DNA from 2 places in the Methylobacterium sp. A54F genome. Region 1 is predicted to be linked to the other one. Evidence: predicted binding sites of a transcription regulator. Region 1 holds the regulator's gene; the other holds the start of a gene.

Region 1 (4,663 bases):
GCGCAGCCGAGCGCGGCGGCCGGGAGGACGGCGCGGGCGGTGGTCGGGACGGTGCCGGCGGCGGCCGGGACGGTGCCGGCCAGCGCGGCGGCCGCGAGGACGGCGGACAGCGCGGCGACAGGGCGGGCGACCGGAACCAGGCGGGCGACCGCGACGGCGGACGCAACGGTGCGGAGCGCGGTGAGCGCGGTGAGCGCGGCGGTGAGCGCGGTGAGCGCGGTGAGCGCGGCGCCGAGCGGGGCGAGCGCGGCGGTTCGGAGCGGGGCGAGCGCGGCGGCGGCGGTCGCGGCGAGGCACGCGGCGCGGTCCAGCGCCTCGACACCCGCCAGCGCACCGAGTTCCGGCAGTCGATCACCAGCAGCAGCGTGACGCGCGTCTCGAACGTCAACTTCAACATCGCGGTCGGCACGGCGATCCCGCGCTCGATCACGCTCCACACCCTGCCGCCGGCGATCATCAGCCTCGTCCCGGCCTACCGGGGCTACCGCTTCATCCTCGTGCGGGACGACATCCTGATCATCGATCCGGACACCTACGAGATCATCGACGTGATCCCGGCCTGATCCGGCGGGGGCGGGGGCGACCCCGCCCCCTTCCTGGGCTGCTCGACGCCGTGGTTGCCTTGCGCAATCCGAGGTTGTGCGACCGCCGTCGATGGCGGGCGCCGGCTCCCGCGCGATGCCTGGAGGGCTCCTTCGAGGCTTCCTGTGGGGCACCTCAGGATGAGGTGTGGGGGTGGGATGAACCGTCCGGGTTTCCCCACCCGCGACCTCATCCTGAGGCGCGGAGCAAAGCGAAGCCTCGAAGGAGGGCTCCAGGGAGCGCGGCGGGTTCTGAATGGCTCCTTCGAGGCCGCTTCGCGGCGCCTCAGGATGAGGTGTGTGGATGGGATCTGCCGGGTGCTGCGTTGCCTCCCACCCGCGACCTCATCCTGAGGTGCGCAGCGAAGCGAAGCCTCGAAGGAGGCCTCCAGGGATCGCTCGGGCCCTGGAAATCGCGTCGCGGGCGAACCTGCGGTGAGTGGGCGGGAGCGCCCGCTCATCCCGCCTCCTAGCGCCCGCCTTCGAGGAGCTTCGAGACCACGCGGGCGGTGTAGTCGACCATCGGCACGATGCGGGCGTAGTTGAGCCGGGTCGGCCCGATCACGCCGACGACGCCCACGATCTTCTGGGAGCCGTCCCGGAACGGCGCCGCGATCATCGAGGAGCCCGAGAGCGAGAACAGCTTGTTCTCGGAGCCGATGAAGATCCGGACGCCCTCGCCGCCCTCCGCGCGGGCGAGGAGGTCGATGACGTCCTTCTGGGTCTCGAGGTCGTTGAACAGCAGGCGGATCCGCTCGAGGTCCTCCGCAGCGCGCAGGTCGTCGAGGAGGTTCGCCTGGCCGCGCACGATGAGCTGGCGCGCATCCGAGGGGCCGACCGTGGTGGCGAGCCCGGCATCCACGAGGCGCTCGGTCAGCGCGTCGAGCTCGCGCTTCATGGCCTGCCGGCCCGCCTCGATCTCGGCGCGCAGCCGCCCGAGGGTTCGCCCGTGCAGGCGGGCGTTGAGGTAGTTCGAGGCCTCCTGCAGCGCGCTTGCCGGCAGGCCCGGCGGCAGCTCGACGATGCGGTTCTCCACCGACCCGTCGTCGGAGACGAGGACCACCAGGGCACGGTCCATGTCGAGGCGCACGAACTCGATGTGCTTGAGCTGGACGTTCGTCTTGGTGGTGACCACGACGCCCGCCCCCCGGGAGATGCCCGACAGGAGCGTCGAGGCCTCGGCCAGCGCCGAATCGAACGTGTGGCGGGAGGCGGCCGCCCGCATCTGCGCCTCGATGCGCGCCTGCTCGTCGTGGCCGACATCGCCGAGCTCCAGCATCGCGTCCACGAAGAAGCGCAGGCCCTGCTCGGTGGGCAGCCGGCCCGCCGAGGTGTGGGGGGCGTAGATCAGCCCCGAATGCTCCAGATCCGCCATCACGTTGCGGATCGAGGCCGGGGACAGGCCCATCGGCAGGATGCGGGCGAGGTTGCGCGAGCCGACGGGCTCCCCCGTCGACAGGTAGGATTCCACGATCTGGCGGAAGATCTCGCGGGCGCGGTCGTTGAGCGCCGAGAGCGGCTGGAAGGGGGGCGGGGAAAGGTCGGTCACGGGCTGGATCCTGGGGGGCGATTGTGTCCGCGCGGTGCCCCGAGCACAACTGTCCGCCTGTGCCGCACCCCGCGGGCCCGGGTTGCCGGGGGCGGGCCGCTTCCGTAAGAGCGCAGCCCTGACACCCCTCGGGAGAGCCCCCATGCGGCCTTCGAAGCGCGCGCCGGACGAGCTGCGCAAGATCTCGCTCGAACGCGCGGTGGCGCGCTACGCGGAGGGCTCGTGCCTCGTCAGCTTCGGGGAGACGAAGGTGCTCTGCACCGCCTCGCTGGAGGAGCGCGGCCCGCCCTGGCTCAGGGGCTCCGGCAAGGGCTGGGTGACGGCCGAGTACGCGATGCTGCCCCGCGCGACCCACGAGCGCACCCGCCGCGAGGTAAATTCCGGCAAGCCCTCGGGCCGCACGCAGGAGATCCAGCGGCTGATCGGGCGCTCCCTGCGGGCCGTCACCAACCTGCCGGCCCTGGGCGAGCGACAGGTCACCGTGGATTGCGACGTGATCCAGGCCGACGGCGGCACTCGCACGGCGGCGATCACCGGCGCCTGGGTGGCGCTGCACGACTGCTTCGCCTGGATGCGCGGCCGCTCGATCATCTCGGTCGACCCGCTGCGCGACCACGTCGCGGCCGTGTCCTGCGGCATCCACAAGGGCACGCCGGTGCTCGACCTCGACTACGCCGAGGATTCGGGTGCGGAGACGGACGCGAACTTCGTGATCACCGGCACGGGCGGCCTCGTGGAGGTGCAGGGCACCGCCGAGGGCAAGCCCTTCACGGAGGCCGAGCTCCTGGAGCTCCTGCGCCTCGCCAAGGCCGGGGTCGCCGACCTCGTCGCCCTCCAGAAGCAGGCGATCGCATGAGCCACCGCGTCCTGCAGGGCCGGGTCGTCATCGCGACCCACAACGCCGGCAAGCTCGTCGAGATGCGCGAGTTGCTGGCGCCGTTCGGCGTCGAGGCCGTCTCAGCGGGCGAGCTCAAGCTGCCGGAGCCCGACGAGACCGGCACGATGTTCTCCGAGAACGCGGCCATCAAGGCGCTGGCGGCGGCCGAGGCCTCGGGGCTACCGGCCTTCGCGGACGATTCCGGCCTCTGCGTCGACGCCCTCGACGGGGCGCCGGGCCTGTTCTCGGCCCGCTGGGCCGGGCCCTCCAAGGACTTTTCGGGTGCGATGGCGCGGATCGCGGCCGAGCTCGACCGGCGCGGGGCGACCGACCGCCGGGCGCACTTCGTCTCGGCGCTGGTGCTCGCCTGGCCGGACGGGCACACCGAGCTGTTCGAGGGCCGCGTCTTCGGCGACCTCGTGGAGCCGCGGGGCAGCCTCGGCTTCGGCTACGACCCGATGTTCCGCCCCGAGGGGTTCGACCGGACCTTCGGCGAGATCTCCTCCGAGGAGAAGCACGGCGTCGACTGGCAGAACGGCAACGCCCTGTCCCACCGCGCCCGCGCCTTCGTGGATCTCGCCGCCGCCTGCCTGCGCCGGCCCGCCTGAGGGCTTGCCAGCCGGCGCCCGCGCGCCCAAGAGCGCCCGATGAGCGACCGTTCCGGCCCGGACCACCCGACCCGCGACGCGGGCTTCGGGGTCTACCTGCACTGGCCCTTCTGCGCCGCGAAGTGCCCCTACTGCGACTTCAACAGCCACGTCCGCCACGCCCCCGTGGACGAGGCGCGCTTCCTCGCGGCCTTCCGGGCCGAGATCGCGCACGTGGCCGCCCGCACCCCGGGCCGCACCGTGTCGAGCGTCTTCCTCGGCGGCGGCACGCCCTCCCTGATGGCCCCCGCGACGGTGGCGGGCCTGATCGAGGCGGTCGACGCCGCCTGGGGCCTCGCCCCCGAGGCCGAGATCACCCTGGAGGCGAACCCGACGAGCGTCGAGGCGGAGCGCTTCCGCGGCTACCGCGCGGCCGGCGTCAACCGGGTCTCCCTCGGCGTCCAGGCGCTGAACGACGCCGACCTGCGGGCGCTCGGGCGCCTGCACAGCGTCGCGGAGGCGCTGCGGGCCATCGAGACGGCCGCCGCGCACTTCCCGCGCAGCTCCTTCGACCTGATCTACGCCCGCCCCCGCCAGACCCCGGAGGCGTGGCGCGCCGAACTCCGCGAGGCGATCGCGCGGGCGGCCGAGCACCTGTCGCTCTACCAGCTCACCATCGAGCCCGGCACGCCCTTCCACGGGCTGGCCGCCGCCGGCCGCCTTGTGCCGCCCGACGAGGAGACGGCGCGCATCCTCTACGACGTCACGCAGGAGGTCTGCGCCGCCGCGGGCCTGCCCGCCTACGAGATCTCCAACCACGCCCGGCCCGGGGCGCAGTCGCGCCACAACCTGCTCTACTGGCGCTACGGCGAGTACGCGGGCCTCGGCCCCGGCGCGCATGGCCGCCTCGTGACCGCGGAGGGCCGCCTCGGCACCGTGACGGAACGCGCCCCGGAGGCGTGGCTCGCCCGGGTCGAGGCCGAGGGCCACGGCATCGTCGAGACCGAGGTGATCGCCCCCGCCGACCAGGGCGACGAGTTCCTGATGATGGGCCTGCGCCTCGCCGAGG
Region 2 (4,663 bases), on a different contig from region 1:
TTCATCGCGGACCGCCTCAAGGTCTACCTGCGCGACCAGGGCGCGCGCCACGACCTGATCGACGCCGTCTTCGCCCTGCCCGGCCAGGACGACCTGCTGATGGTGGTGCGTCGCGTGGAGGCGCTCGGCCGCTTCCTCGACACCGACGACGGGCGCAACCTCCTCGCCGGCTACAAGCGCGCCGCCAACATCCTGCGCATCGAGGAGAAGAAGGACGGGCGCGCCTACGACGCCGAGCCCGACGCGGCGCTGATCGCGTCGTCCGGCCAGCCCGAGGAGCGGGCGCTGGCGGCGTCCCTGGCGACCGCCCGCGAGGCGGCCTCCGCGGCCGTCGCGGCAGAGGATTTCGAGGGGGCCATGCGGGCGCTCTCCGCACTTCGCGCACCGGTGGACGCCTTCTTCGAGGCGGTGACGGTCAACGCCGACGACCCGGCCCTCCGCGCCAACCGCCTCGCCCTCCTCAACGCACTGCGCGCCGCGACGCGCGAGGTGGCGGATTTCTCGCGGATCGAGGGGTAGGCGCGGTCAACGCCGCATCGTTCCCCGCCCCAATCCCGTCATTCCGGGGCGCCGCAGGCGAGCCCGGAATCCAGAGCCGCCGACGATGCCTCGTTCTGCCAGCTCGGCGGCTCTGGATCCCGGGCTCCGCTGCGCGGCCCCGGGATGACGGCGTTGCTGGCTGAACGGGGGTGGCCCTAGCAAAACCCCGGACCGCATCTGGACATCAGTCCTATTCGGCGATCCTCTGCGCGAACTGTCAAACCGAATCGGGTCAGCCCCGTGCCGTTCGCCGTCTACATCCTCGCGAGCCGGAGGCACGGCACCCTCTACATCGGCGTCACGCGCGACCTCGCCCGCCGCATGCACGAGCATCGCACTGGGGCAACGCCTGGCTTCGCGACGCGGTACGGCGTGCAGCGCCTCGTCTGGTATGAAACCTACGACCGAGCGGTCGAGGCGATCCAGCGCGAGAAGTCCCTGAAGACATGGCGGCGCGACTGGAAGCTTCGATTGATCGAGGAGGCGAACCCCGACTGGTCCGACCTCCACCCGAACCTCGGCCCGTGGTGAGCGGGCTCAGAACCAGCCCTTCACCTTGAAGTACAAGGCGGGGATCAGCGCGCTGACCACGATCAGCGCGAGGCCGTAGGGGTAGCCCCAGGCCCAGTCGAGCTCCGGCATGTGCTTGAAGTTCATGCCGTAGATCGAGGCGAGCAGCGTCGGCGGCACGCCGATCGCCGAGACCACGGTGAGCACGCGGAAGACGTTGTTCTGCTCGATGTTGATGAGGCCGAGCGCCGCGTCGAGGAGGAACTGCACGTTCTCCGAGAGCCGCGTCTCGAACTCCTCGAGCGACTCGATGTCCCGCCGGATCGTCTCGAAGCGCGAGGCCGCCTCCTCCTGCCGGAGGATGCCGTCGCATTCGGAGGCCACGAAGGGGACGATCCGCTGCAGGCCGAGCAGGCTGGAGCGGATTTTGCCGAGCGCCTTGCCGCGCCGGGCGATGCCCCGGAGGATGCGGCGGAGCGCGAGGTCCCGGCGGCGGGGCGGCGGCTTGGCGTCCGTGACCCCGTTGCGGGGCTTCGCCCGCACGTCGAAGTCGAAGATCCGGGTCGAGAGTCCGTCGAGATCGGCGCCCATGTCCTCCAGCGCGTCCGCGAGGCTGTCCACCAGTTCCTCGACGAGCAGCAGGAAGATCTCGGTGCTGTTCTGAGCCGGGCCGTCCCCCTCGGCGATTCGCCGCTTCACCTCCGCGAAGGCCCGCAGGTCGTGGAAGCGCACCGTGACGAGGTGGTCCTTGGTCAGCACGAAGCCCAGCGGCTTCAGGCTCGAATCGGCCTGCTCGAAGGTGATCATCGGCGTCGAGACCGACAGGTTCGCCTTGGCGCGGCGCAGGCGGCTCGAACTCTCGACTTCGCTTAGCGCCTGGCGGGTCGGGACGCGGATCCCGGTCGCCGCCTCGGCGCGGCGCGCCTCTTCGGCGTCGGGATCTTCGAGGTCGATCCAGATCGCGTCGGTCGGGATCGCGGCTGGGTCGGAGCCGTGCCCGACCGCGCCCTCGGCACCGTGGAGGCTGAGCATGGTGAGGGGGTCCGTGGTGGGTTCGCGTTCGGGAAGGGACGTGTCGATCAAGGTCGCGCAAGGGGGTGCGGCACCCTTGACTCGGAAAGGCCGTCCGCCTATCTCGCCGCCAGCGTTAGCACTCCTCTGGAGGGAGTGCTAACAGCCGGGGTTCGGATGCGGCTTCGGCCGCATCAAGCCATCTCGAATTCGAAAAGCAAGAGGGCAGCTCATGAAGTTCCGTCCGCTGCACGACCGTGTCGTCGTCCGCCGCATCGAGGGCGAGGAGAAGACCAAGGGCGGCATCATCATTCCGGACACCGCCAAGGAGAAGCCGCAAGAGGGCGAGATCGTCGCCGTCGGTCCCGGCGCCCGCGACGAAGCCGGCCGGGTGAACCCGCTCGACGTGAAGGCCGGCGACCGGGTGCTCTTCGGCAAGTGGTCCGGCACCGAGGTCAAGATCGACGGTCAGGATCTCCTGATCATGAAGGAGTCCGACATCATGGGCGTCGTCGCCTGAGGCGCGCCCCGGACGCCTCAGCGCGCCCGCACCCGCATTCGTCCGCTCCCGGTCGCTGCCCCTCCCGGGCACCCGGAGCACTCACCACCGCAATCTGAGGACCCCTGCACATGGCAGCCAAAGACGTACGTTTCTCGTCCGACGCCCGTGAGAAGATGCTCCGCGGCGTCGACATCCTCGCGGACGCCGTCAAGGTCACGCTCGGCCCGAAGGGCCGCAACGTCGTGATCGAGAAGTCGTTCGGCGCCCCCCGCATCACCAAGGACGGCGTCACCGTCGCCAAGGAGATCGAGCTCGCCGACAAGTTCGAGAACATGGGCGCCCAGATGGTGCGCGAAGTGGCCTCGAAGACCAACGACATCGCCGGCGACGGCACCACCACCGCCACCGTGCTGGCCCAGGCGATCGTCCGCGAGGGCGCCAAGTACGTCGCCGCCGGCATGAACCCGATGGACCTGAAGCGCGGCATCGACCTCGCGACCCAGGCCGCCGTCAAGGACATCACCGGCCGCGCCAAGAAGGTCGCCTCGTCGGAGGAGGTCGCCCAGGTCGGGACGATCTCGTCGAACGGCGACAAGGAAATCGGCGACATGATCGCCCACGCCATGCAGAAGGTGGGCAACGAGGGCGTGATCACGGTCGAGGAGGCGAAGACCGCCGAGACCGAGCTCGACGTCGTCGAGGGCATGCAGTTCGACCGCGGCTACCTCTCGCCGTACTTCATCACCAACGCCGAGAAGATGGTCGCCGAGCTCGACGATCCCTACATCCTCATCCACGAGAAGAAGCTCTCGTCGCTCCAGGCGATGCTCCCGGTCCTCGAGGCCGTGGTGCAGACCGGCAAGCCGCTGCTCATCATCGCCGAGGACATCGAGGGCGAGGCGCTCGCCACCCTCGTTGTGAACAAGCTCCGCGGCGGCCTCAAGGTCGCGGCCGTGAAGGCGCCGGGCTTCGGCGACCGTCGCAAGGCCATGCTCGAGGACATCGCGATCCTGACCTCCGGTCAGATGATCGCCGAGGACCTCGGCATCAAGCTCGAGAACGTGACCCTGCCGATGCTCGGCCGCGCCAAGCGCGTCCGCATCGAGAAGGAGAACACCACGATCATCGACGGTTCGGGCGAGAAGTCCGACATCGAGGCCCGCGTGGGGCAGATCAAGGCGCAGATCGAGGAGACCACCTCGGACTACGACCGTGAAAAGCTCCAGGAGCGCCTGGCCAAGCTCGCGGGCGGCGTCGCGGTGATCCGCGTCGGCGGCGCGACCGAGGTCGAGGTCAAGGAGAAGAAGGACCGCGTCGACGACGCCCTCAACGCCACCCGCGCGGCGGTCGAGGAAGGCATCGTCCCCGGCGGCGGCACCGCTCTCCTCCGCGCCAAGAAGGCGGTCGCTGGCCTGTCCAACGACAACGCCGACGTGGCGGCCGGCATCAAGATCGTGCTGAAGGCGCTCGAGGCCCCGATCCGCCAGATCGCCCAGAACGCGGGCGTCGAGGGTTCGATCGTGGTCGGCAAGATCTCCGACAACACCGGCTCCGAGACCTACGGCTTCAACGCCCAGACCGAGGAGTACGTCGACATGATCCAGGCCGGCATCGTCGACCCGGCCAAGGTCGTGCGCACCGCCCTGCAGGACGCGGCGTCGGTCGCCGGTCTCCTCGTCACCACCGAGGCGATGGTCGCGGACGCTCCCAAGAAGGAGAGCGCGGCTCCGGCGATGCCGGGCGGCGGCGGCATGGGCGGCATGGACTTCTAAGTCCACCACCCGGGCCAAGGATCGGAAGGGGTCGCCGCGAGGCGGCCCCTTTCGCGTTCCGGGTGTCCGCACCGGCCCTTCGCAACGGCCGCCGGAGGCCCCATAAGGCTCGGATGAGCCCCCTCGCCCGCCTGTTCGGCCGCCGCGCCGACCCGAACCCGGCCCAGAACCCCCTCCCCCTTCCGCGGGGCTACGCGGTGTGCGGCGCGCCGCGCTCGGGCAGCAACTACTTCTGCGAGCTCCTGGGAAGCACCGGCGCGCTCGGCCGGCCGCGGGAATACTTCAACGGGGCCACGCGCCGCCGCTACGACGACCCCGACTACCCGGA

What was found. Region 1 encodes HrcA, which represses chaperone genes, less so after heat shock. Its sites were predicted from a motif close to GTTAGCACTCNCNNNNNGNGAGTGCTAAC; they were not measured.
Region 2: a site for HrcA is predicted at 2,197-2,225, ahead of groES (co-chaperone GroES). Genes of this name have one in related genera too.

What each region holds. Positions count from the first base shown of each region.
Region 1 is NZ_JBKFBF010000017.1:86,485-91,147, reverse strand. Features, by position in the region: partial or broken gene ACLBXP_RS22640 (DUF1236 domain-containing protein) at 1-563, shown strand, start outside; gene hrcA (heat-inducible transcriptional repressor HrcA) at 1,051-2,130, opposite strand; gene rph (ribonuclease PH) at 2,273-2,986, shown strand; gene rdgB (RdgB/HAM1 family non-canonical purine NTP pyrophosphatase) at 2,983-3,615, shown strand; gene hemW (radical SAM family heme chaperone HemW) at 3,655-4,663, shown strand, end outside.
Region 2 is NZ_JBKFBF010000002.1:147,910-152,572, forward strand. Features, by position in the region: gene glyS (glycine--tRNA ligase subunit beta) at 1-519, shown strand, start outside; gene ACLBXP_RS04400 (GIY-YIG nuclease family protein) at 781-1,071, shown strand; gene ACLBXP_RS04405 (magnesium transporter CorA family protein) at 1,078-2,082, opposite strand; gene groES (co-chaperone GroES) at 2,294-2,581, shown strand; gene groL (chaperonin GroEL) at 2,692-4,335, shown strand; gene ACLBXP_RS04420 (Stf0 family sulfotransferase) at 4,449-4,663, shown strand, end outside.